3 regions of the Psychrosphaera aquimarina genome follow, and region 1 is predicted to be linked to each of the others. Evidence: predicted binding sites of a transcription regulator. Region 1 holds the regulator's gene; each other region holds the start of a gene.
The links. The regulator MetJ, encoded in region 1, represses methionine synthesis genes. The targets are predictions, from matches to a motif close to TAGACGTCTAGACGTCTA.
Positions count from the first base shown of each region.

Region 1 (3,295 bases):
GCTTGTTCAACTTGCTCAATTAACCCAGCTAAATCATTTACAGTTGAATCTTCAGCAAAGTTATTAAATTGATTTGATGTTAACCCTTCAAGGTTAACTATCGCTCTAGTTGAATTGGCAACGACAATCAGTTTAACCTCTACAGTTTGCGCAAAACGTGCTTTTTGTTCATTAAACAAAGATAACCACGCATTGCCCACGTTCCCCTTACCAAGCAATATAATATTCACTTCTGCCATGCTTGATTTACTCACGCCGCTATCTTTTATTTTCAGAGTCATTTATACCGTTCCGTTCCCTATTAATAAAACCTACAGTTACCACAATGCTGCTAAAGCAGGACTTAATCGGCAAGTGGCGATGGTTTCAAGTTCTATTGACGTTTCATTTTCAGAACAAAATGCGGAAGCAACTTTTAAACTATTCAACGAGTCTAATGCTTGCACTAAATCGTTGATTAAGTCTTGTTTAGCTTCTATCCCCACCGACAACCTAATTAATTGTGGGGTAATACCCGCTTCTTTTTGTGCTTCTGCGTCCATAGCTGCATGTGTCATGTTAGCTGGATGACAAATTAAACTTTCTGTGCCACCTAATGATTCAGCAAGAGTAAATAAATTTAATTTTTTCACAAATGCATCAATTTGGCTGTCATCTGCATTTATTTCAAAACTCACCATGCCACCATGCTGCTTATGTTGGCGAAGTGCTAATTGATGATCAGGGTGCTGAGGTAGCCCAGGGTAATTAACGCTCGTTACATTTTTGTGCGCTAATAAGGTCTCCGCAATGGCAAGTGCATTTTCACTATGCTGCTTTATTCGAATTGGTAAGGTTCTGATACCACGTAAAATCAAATAACTATCAAATGGCGCTCCGGTTACGCCAGTATTATTGGCCCACCAACTAATTTGTTCGTGTGTTTCTTCATCCGCTGAAATAACTGCCCCAGAAATAACATCACTGTGACCATTGAGATATTTAGTACAAGAATGAACAACTATATCAGCCCCTAACGCAATTGGTGATTGCCCTAGTGGAGATAAAAAGGTGTTATCTACAACAACTTTTGCATTAACTTGTTTTGCCACTTGGCAAAACTGTTTTATATCAGTTAAACGTAATAATGGATTACTTGGGGTTTCTAACCAGATCATTTGAGGTTTTGTTTGAAGTAACTGTTTCTCAATGTCTTCTGCGTAAAAGTCCAGCCAAACTAAATTAAATCCACCGCGTTTAGCTAAACTGGTAAATAATCGATGAGTTCCACCATAACAATCTTTAGGAGCCACTAGAGTGTCGTTAGGCGTGAGTAACTGTAAAACCAAATTAATAGCAGCCATGCCTGAAGATGTAACGACTGCACCTTTACCACGCTCTAATTCTGCAAGTGCTTGGGCTAATAGATCTCTAGTTGGATTGCCACCACGACTATAATCAAAATTTGGTTTGTTAGTAATCGTGTCAAATTCGAAGTTGGTTGCCAAATAAATAGGGGCAACAACTGAATTGTGACTTTGGTCAGAATTTAAACCGGATTGCACTGCAATTGTTTCAGCATCAAGGTTATTTATTGACTGGTTTGACATATCACCCTCGGACATTTACACGTTTAGATGGCTAAACTATAAACTGATTATTAGTATTGTCAACCATCTAGACGTCTAAACTTTTAGAATGCGATAATTTGACTAAATAAATAAATTCAATACAATTTCACAGTCTCAAAAATTTAGTACCTGGTTGTTAATAATATTAATAGCTGGATTCACAACAAATAGGTTTGTTATGGCAAAGTGGAACGGTGAGTATATTCACCCATATGCAGAACATGGGAAAAAATCTGAGCAAGTAAAAAAGATCACAGTATCTATACCGCTCAATGTTTTAAAGGTGTTGACCGACGAACGAACTCGTCGTCAAGTGCAAAATCTGCGACACGCTACAAATAGTGAATTACTGTGTGAAGCATTTTTACATGCATTTACAGGTCAACCATTACCAGCAGATAATGACTTAGCGAAAGAAAATCCTGAGCAGATCCCAGAAGAAGTAAGAAACATTCTTATTAAAATGGGTAAAGAAATACCAACTATTGAAGAATAAAATAAATTAATTTTAATTTTTATTTAATTTTTCAAATAAATAACGCAGCCTCATTAAGCTGCGTTTTTTTATTGCTCTAATAAATTAGGTTAAATCAAATCCTTGAAACCCCAGATTTAATTGCTGCATCAGCAACGGCTTTTGAAACCTTTTCTAGTAAACGAGGATCCATTGGTTTTGGGATTATGTAATCTGCACCAAAATGTAATTCGCTAACATTGGCCGCTTTTAATACACTCTCAGGCACCGGCTCTTTCGCTAATTGTCTAATCGCTTCGACTGCCGCAATTTTCATCTCGTCATTTATCACCGTTGCCCTAACATCGAGCGCTCCACGAAATATAAACGGAAAACATAAAACATTATTAACTTGATTTGGATAATCTGAACGGCCTGTTGCCATAATTAAATCGTCGCGAACAGACATAGCTAATTCAGGCTGAATTTCTGGATCAGGATTAGAACACGCAAAAACAACAGGATTTGGGGCCATCAACTTTAACGCTTCCGCGGTTAATAGATTGGCACCTGACACACCAACAAATATATCAGCACCTGTGATTGCTTCTTCTAATGTGCGTTTGTCCGTATTATTAGCAAAACGCATTTTATATTCATTCAAATCATCGCGACGAGTGTGAATGACACCTTGACGGTCTAACATGTATATTCGCTCACGTTGCGCACCACATTTAATCAACAACTCCATACACGCGATAGCGGCTGCACCTGCACCAAGACATACAATAGTACAATCGTGCAAAGCCTTGCCTTGAATTTCCAACGCATTTAACATACCAGCGGATGTAACGATTGCAGTTCCATGTTGGTCATCATGAAACACAGGAATGTTGCAACGGCTGATTAATTCTTTTTCAATTTCAAAACATTCTGGGGCTTTGATATCCTCTAAATTAATTCCGCCAAACGAATCGGCAATACTGGCAACTGTATTAATAAACTCATCGGTCGTATTGTGGGTAACTTCAATATCAAACGAATCAATATTAGCGAAACGTTTAAACAATAATGCTTTACCTTCCATTACCGGTTTTGAAGCTAACGGTCCAAGATTACCTAAGCCCAGGATGGCAGTGCCATTACTGATCACGGCAACTGTATTTCCTTTGGCTGTATATTTATAAGCATTATCTGGATCTAGCGCTATTTCTCTTACTGGTTCAGCAAC
Region 1 covers NZ_JAWCUA010000009.1:93,066-96,360, reverse strand. The annotation lists gene RT723_RS11555 (hypothetical protein) at 1-281, opposite strand, end outside; gene metB (cystathionine gamma-synthase) at 318-1,574, opposite strand; gene metJ (met regulon transcriptional regulator MetJ) at 1,789-2,106, shown strand; gene RT723_RS11540 (malic enzyme-like NAD(P)-binding protein) at 2,201-3,295, opposite strand, start outside.

Region 2 (3,295 bases), on a different contig from region 1:
AATTAGTACTAATATTCACTGACGCTTTAAGTTCATCTAATTTAGAAGCGATATCTTCTTTAGAGTATTTAGCATTACCGCTATATAAAAGACCGCCCATTAATTTAAAGTCTTGCTCATAACCTTTAAGTGAATCAATGTTACCAGTCGGTAATGTCATTTCGATTCGAACTTCACCACCACGTAGTTTTTTAGGATAAACACTTAACGTAGTGCCCACATTCCAATTAAATTCTTGTAAACGAGCTGTGATGTTTTCAACATTATTGTCGTATACTTCACCCGCTTCGATAGCTTCACGGCCTTTATAAGTCGCTAAAATTTCGTTGATGTCTTTAGCTGGTGTGATTTCTGCTCTTACAGGGTCTTTAGTTGGAATAAAGCGCCCTAAAGTACGATTACTTTCAATTAGATATTTCTCAGCAACACGTTGCACATCTTCTACCGTTACTTTTTCAACTAAATCGCGGAAGAAGAATATATAACGGTAATCCCCCATTGCAATAAACTCTGATAATTCCATACCAACCGAAGTTACATTTCGTAACCCGTCTTCCGTTTCTTTTAAAATAGATACTTTCGCTTGTTCAACTTCTGTGGCTGAAATTTTCTTTGTTTTAATATCTTCGGCTAATGTTAATAACGCCGTTTCCATTTCATTTATATCTTTGCCTTTAAAACCTTGAGCAATAATAGTAAGCGCTGATGGATCTTTTCTTAAATAAGAATAAGCGCCAGTACCTGATGCAACACCAGGCTCTACTAACATTTTTTGCATACGTCCACGGGCATTATCAGATAACAACTGAACTAAAACTTGAATAGCTGGCGTATCTTCATGAAGTGCTGAAGGCACATGATATTGCGCAGCAACAATAGGCACTTCGCCTGTACGACGTAAATTCACTATACGCTCACCGTCTTGTACAGGTTCTACCGTATACAGTTTTTCTATTTCAGTTGCTGGTTTAGCCAACATTCCAAATGTTTGTTCGATTAAAGCCAGTGTTTTATTTTTATCAAAACGACCTGCGATAGTTAATACCGCATTATCTGGGCGGTAGTGTTTATCGTAGAATTTACGAAGTTTGGCAAACGGAAAGTTTTCAACATCTGAGCGAGCTCCAATGGTGGAGTTTGCGTAGTTATGCCATAAATATGCTGTTGAGCCCATACGCGCACTTAACATTCTAAATGGACTATTTTCACCACGTTCCATTTCGTTACGTACAACTGTCATTTCACTTTCTAATTCAGTTTTTGAGAAGGTTGCGTTAACCATACGGTCTGCTTCCATTCCTAAAGCCCAAGCTAAGTTCTCTTCATTAGACTCGAAAAGTTCGAAGTAGTTAGTTCTATCTAACCAAGTTGTAGCATTTACTCTCATGCCACGCTTATTAAACTCTTTATCAATTTCTTTATAACTTGTAGAGCCTTTAAACAACATATGCTCTAACAAATGAGCCATACCGGTCTCACCATAATTTTCGTGGATAGAACCAACACGATAGGTAATATTCACTAATGTTTTTGGCTGTGCAGGATCTGGATATAACAACACTTTCATACCATTGGTAAGGGTATATTCATCAATCCCTTCTACATTACGAACGTATTCAATTTTAGCTGCTTGCGTTGCCATTTTGGGATTGGCTTTTACGGCTATATCTGATTCTGATGAGTTACTTGAACAAGCTGATAAAGTAAAGACTACAGCTGAAGATATTAAAGTTTTAGCTAAACTAAACCTTGGCTTTGTGAGATGAGTGATAATCGTCATTCAATAAGTTCCTATTTTAAAGTTCCCTGTTTATAAAGGATCTAAATCAATATTTCCAAAAATAGTTATATTTATTTTGTAACTATTTTTTACAACTTCACATAAGTGTAACGATTTTATAACACTAAACTCCATCAATTTTAAAACGTATAGACGTCTAGACGCAGAAAGTTCTAGGTGTTTGTATCCTTTTTATATTAAAATTACTGTATTCGACATTTAAAAACCTCAAATTCAGTTTCAAATTGGATTTTACAAAGTGAGATTATTAATGGCTAAACATTTATTTACCTCTGAATCTGTGTCTGAAGGGCATCCTGATAAAATTGCAGATCAAATTTCTGATGCTGTACTTGACGCTATTTTAGAACAAGACCCTAAAGCACGTGTTGCTTGTGAAACTTATGTTAAAACTGGCATGGTTATGGTTGGTGGTGAAATCACTACTAGCGCTTGGGTTGATATTGAAGAGTTAACTCGTAAAACTGTAAGTGAAATTGGATATGTCCATTCGGACATGGGGTTTGATGCAAACTCATGTGCAATTTTAAATACAATAGGTAAACAATCACCAGATATTAATCAAGGTGTTGACCGTAAAGAACTACACGAACAAGGCGCTGGAGACCAAGGTCTTATGTTTGGTTACGCATGTAACGAAACTGACGTTTTAATGCCTGCTCCAATTGAATATTCGCATCGATTAGTGAAACGCCAAGCTGAAGTACGTAAAGACGGTACATTGCCTTGGTTACGTCCAGATGCAAAATCTCAAGTTACCTTTGCATATGAAAATGGCAAACCAGTCGGCATCGACGCTGTAGTTTTATCAACTCAGCACTGTGACAGTATTGCTCAAAATGATTTAGTTGAAGCGGTAATGGAAACCATTATTAAACCAACTTTACCAGCCCACTTATTAAATAAAGAGACTAAGTTCTTTATCAATCCTACCGGTCGTTTTGTCATTGGCGGACCTATGGGTGATTGTGGTTTAACTGGTCGTAAAATCATTGTTGATACATACGGAGGTATGGCAAGACATGGTGGTGGTGCTTTCTCTGGTAAAGATCCATCAAAAGTTGATCGTTCAGCAGCTTACGCGGCACGTTATGTTGCAAAAAATATTGTTGCGGCAGGCTTAGCTGATAAAGCTGAGTTACAAGTATCTTATGCTATCGGCGTTGCAGAACCTACGTCTATTAGTATTGAAACATTTGGAACAAGCAAGTTAAGCGAAGATAAATTAATTGAATTAGTTCGTAGACACTTTGATTTGAGACCATATGGCTTAATTCAAATGTTAGATTTAGAACGTCCAATTTATCGAGCTACTGCAGCTTATGGTCACTTTGGCCGTCCTGAGTTCCCGTGGGAAGCGACGGATAAAGTTGAAGCTTTAAGATCGGATGCTGGTTTATAACCTAATCTATAATTAATAAAAACCCTGCACGTCAGGGTTTTTTATTATCTGAAAAATAAAACTATCGCCCTATAATCAATTTAAATATTTTG
Region 2 covers NZ_JAWCUA010000007.1:130,514-133,808, forward strand. The annotation lists gene RT723_RS07215 (M16 family metallopeptidase) at 1-1,780, opposite strand, end outside; gene metK (methionine adenosyltransferase) at 2,052-3,203, shown strand.
Region 2: the regulator MetJ is predicted to act here: its motif matches at 1,931-1,948, upstream of metK (methionine adenosyltransferase).

Region 3 (3,295 bases), on a different contig from region 1:
GTTAAGGAACTTCACTTACTAATGATATTTATAAATTAAACGCTTCAAGTCCGGAAAGGCGCATCAAGGCGCTTTTTTCTTTAGGTGCACGTGGAATATTACCTTCAACGGCTTTTAACATAGCCGTAATATGCTCCGGCGTGGTACCGCAGCACCCTCCGACAATATTCATTAATTGGCTACTTGACCATTCAGCAATATGTTCAGCCATTTCACCAGACTCTAAATCATATTCTCCAAACTCATTAGGTAACCCTGCATTAGGGTGTACCGACACAAAACATTCACAAATAGAAGATAAGGTATCAACATATTGGCGCAGTTGGTCTGGCCCTAATGCACAATTTAAACCGACGGATAATGGATTAACATGACAGATAGAATTATAAAAAGCTTCTGTTGTTTGACCTGATAATGTACGACCAGAGGCATCGGTAATAGTACCTGAAATCATAATTGGCAGACGTTGCCCTGCTTGCTCAAACGCTTCTTCAATAGCATATAATGCAGCTTTCGAGTTTAACGTATCAAAAATAGTTTCGACTAAAATAATATCTGAACCTCCCGCCATTAAAGCAAGTGTAGCGGTAATGTAGTCTTCGACTAATTCGTCAAATGTGATATTTCTAAAACCTGGATCATTAACATCTGGAGAGATAGATAACGTCTTTGATGTTGGCCCTAATACGCCAGCTACAAACCTTGGTTTATCTGGCGTTGCAACTTCATCACACGCTTCTCGTGCTAATTTAGCTGCAGCAAAATTAATTTCCTCTGCAAGTGATTGCATCTCATAATCGGCCATTGAAGTTTTAGTCGCATTAAAACTATTGGTTTCTATTATGTCAGCGCCAGCCTTTAGGTATTGAAGATGGATGTTTTTAATGATGTCTGGTTGTGTCAAAACTAACAGATCATTATTACCTTTAATTGCGGTATGCCAATCCGCGAATCGAGTTCCACGATAGTCTTCTTCTTCCAAACCACATTGTTGGATCATGGTTCCCATTGCACCATCTAAAATCAAGGTTTTTTTATTCAACAATTCGGTTAATAGCTGGGTTTGATCTGGGCGTATACTGCCTTTGTTACTCATTTTAATTTCCTGCGCTGTATTGACTATTCGGCAAAATTATCTGTTCTGATGTTTTCACTTACTTGGCTAAGGTTATAAGGTGTCGTTTGATAAACGTAATAATTTAACCAGTTGCTAAATAATAAATATCCATGAGCTTGCCACAACTTTTGTGGTGCAAGTTTAGGATCATTATCAGGGTAATAATTGACGGGGATATCAGGGTTTAAATCTGCATCGACATCCCTAGTATACTCATCATGCAAAGTTAACCTGTCATATTCAGGATGACCAGTAATAAACACCCTAGTGCCTGATTTATTCTGCATTAAATACGCACCAACTTCATTCGAACCTGAAATAGTAATTAAGTCAGCTTCTTTATTTAATTTATTGATAGGTACTTCACCATAACGAGAATGCGGTACATAAAAAATATCATCAAAACCACGCATTATTGGCGCTTTAGATTCCCATTTTGTATGTTTGTATACCCCACTTAATTTAGTATCACGGATATCATGTTTAATTCCGTAATGATAATAAATGGCAGCATGAGCAGCCCAGCATAAAAATAAAGTAGAAGTGACATGTCGGTCTGCCCAGTCCAATACTTCCTTTAATTGTGGCCAGTAAGTTATATCTTCGTAATCTTTTAGTCCTAAAGGCGCGCCTGTGATGATCAACCCATCGTAGTTCTTATCTTTTATGTCGCTAAAGTATCGATAAAAATTGTCTAAATGAGCTTCGGATGTGGTTTTAGTTTGATGCTCTAACCTAACGAGCTCAATATCAATTTGCAACGGACTATTGGATAACAATCTCACCAGTTGAACTTCAGTAGTTATTTTATCAGGCATCAAATTGAGTACCGCCACCTGCATTGGACGAATATCTTGTGTGTCCGCTCTGTGCGCTGGCATTACATAAATATTTTCCTGCTTAAGAGCATCAATAGCAGGTAATTTATCCGGTACTCTAATAGGCATGAATATGACTCGTTGGAATAAAATTGATTTATATGCAGATTACGTAATTTTGAAATAATGTCAACATCTAGATGTTTAGACGTCCATAATTGAAGAGTAAAAAAAACGGTGAGTTTTCTCACCGATATTTATCTATATTCACCTTATCTAATCGTACCTTTACCAGTTAAGATCTCAATAATGACCATAGGCGCAGCTAACAATACATAAAACAAAGTGATTGTTTTTTCGTGTGTATGTCCAACTCGGAAAATTTTAGCGACACAAAAAGCAATGCAACACCAAATTATATAACCGACAGACATCATAATTATTGAGTCCATATCTTCCCTTAACAAAATAGATTTCAATTAAGTTTAGTACATATTTTGTACTTAACTATTTGGTTTTTTGCTTTCTTTATGAGTAAGATGGATAAACAGGGATTGTTAAATATACTAATTCGAAATTTATATTTATTGCAATAAAGTCGCTATATTTATAAATACAGTGAATACATTAGTGCCACATAAGATACTTAAAATAATCTAGCTAAATTTCACTTCCAACAACAAGTGAAACTAAATTTAAAAGTAGTGTTTACTATCCATTAGTACTATATTAAGCAAAGAGTGTTTATTTAAAACGCTTGTTTTAATTTTAACTTTTTACACACATTGATCACGGAAATATTGAATGTATTTTTATGCCGCTCGCCAACCTATTTTGGATGCTGAGAAAAATTTATTTGCTTATGAATTGCTATTCAGAGACGGCGTTGACAATGTATTTCCGGGAATAGATGAAGACGAAGCAACTACTCGTATAATCGAAGGATCACAGTTCAATTTAGGGTTAGCCCATTTAACGGGAAACAAACCAGCTTTTATTAATTTCACTTTAGACACCATCCTTAAAAATTACCCAGCCATGTTACCGCCAGAGACACTCGTAGTTGAAATACTTGAAACGGTTACCCCAGGTAAAAAGTTATTAGCTTCTGTAATCGAGTTAAAAAAACAAGGTTATGTTATTGCGTTAGATGATTACGAGCATAAACCAGTGTGGCGACACTTTTTCCCTTACGTAGATATAATTAAAATTGATCTTAGAGCTATGTCTTTTGAAGAAGTTGAACAGGTAATGACTGAATTGGCCGAGTTCAAACATATTAATTATTTAGCAGAAAAAGTAGAAACATTAGCCGAGTTTAATCAATGTAAAAAAATGGGATTTAAATACTTCCAAGGTT
Region 3 covers NZ_JAWCUA010000010.1:251,616-254,910, reverse strand. The annotation lists gene RT723_RS13045 (homocysteine S-methyltransferase family protein) at 29-1,096, opposite strand; gene RT723_RS13040 (homoserine O-succinyltransferase) at 1,120-2,064, opposite strand; gene RT723_RS13035 (hypothetical protein) at 2,208-2,387, opposite strand; gene RT723_RS13030 (EAL and HDOD domain-containing protein) at 2,740-3,295, shown strand, end outside.
Region 3: the regulator MetJ is predicted to act here: its motif matches at 2,133-2,150, upstream of RT723_RS13040 (homoserine O-succinyltransferase).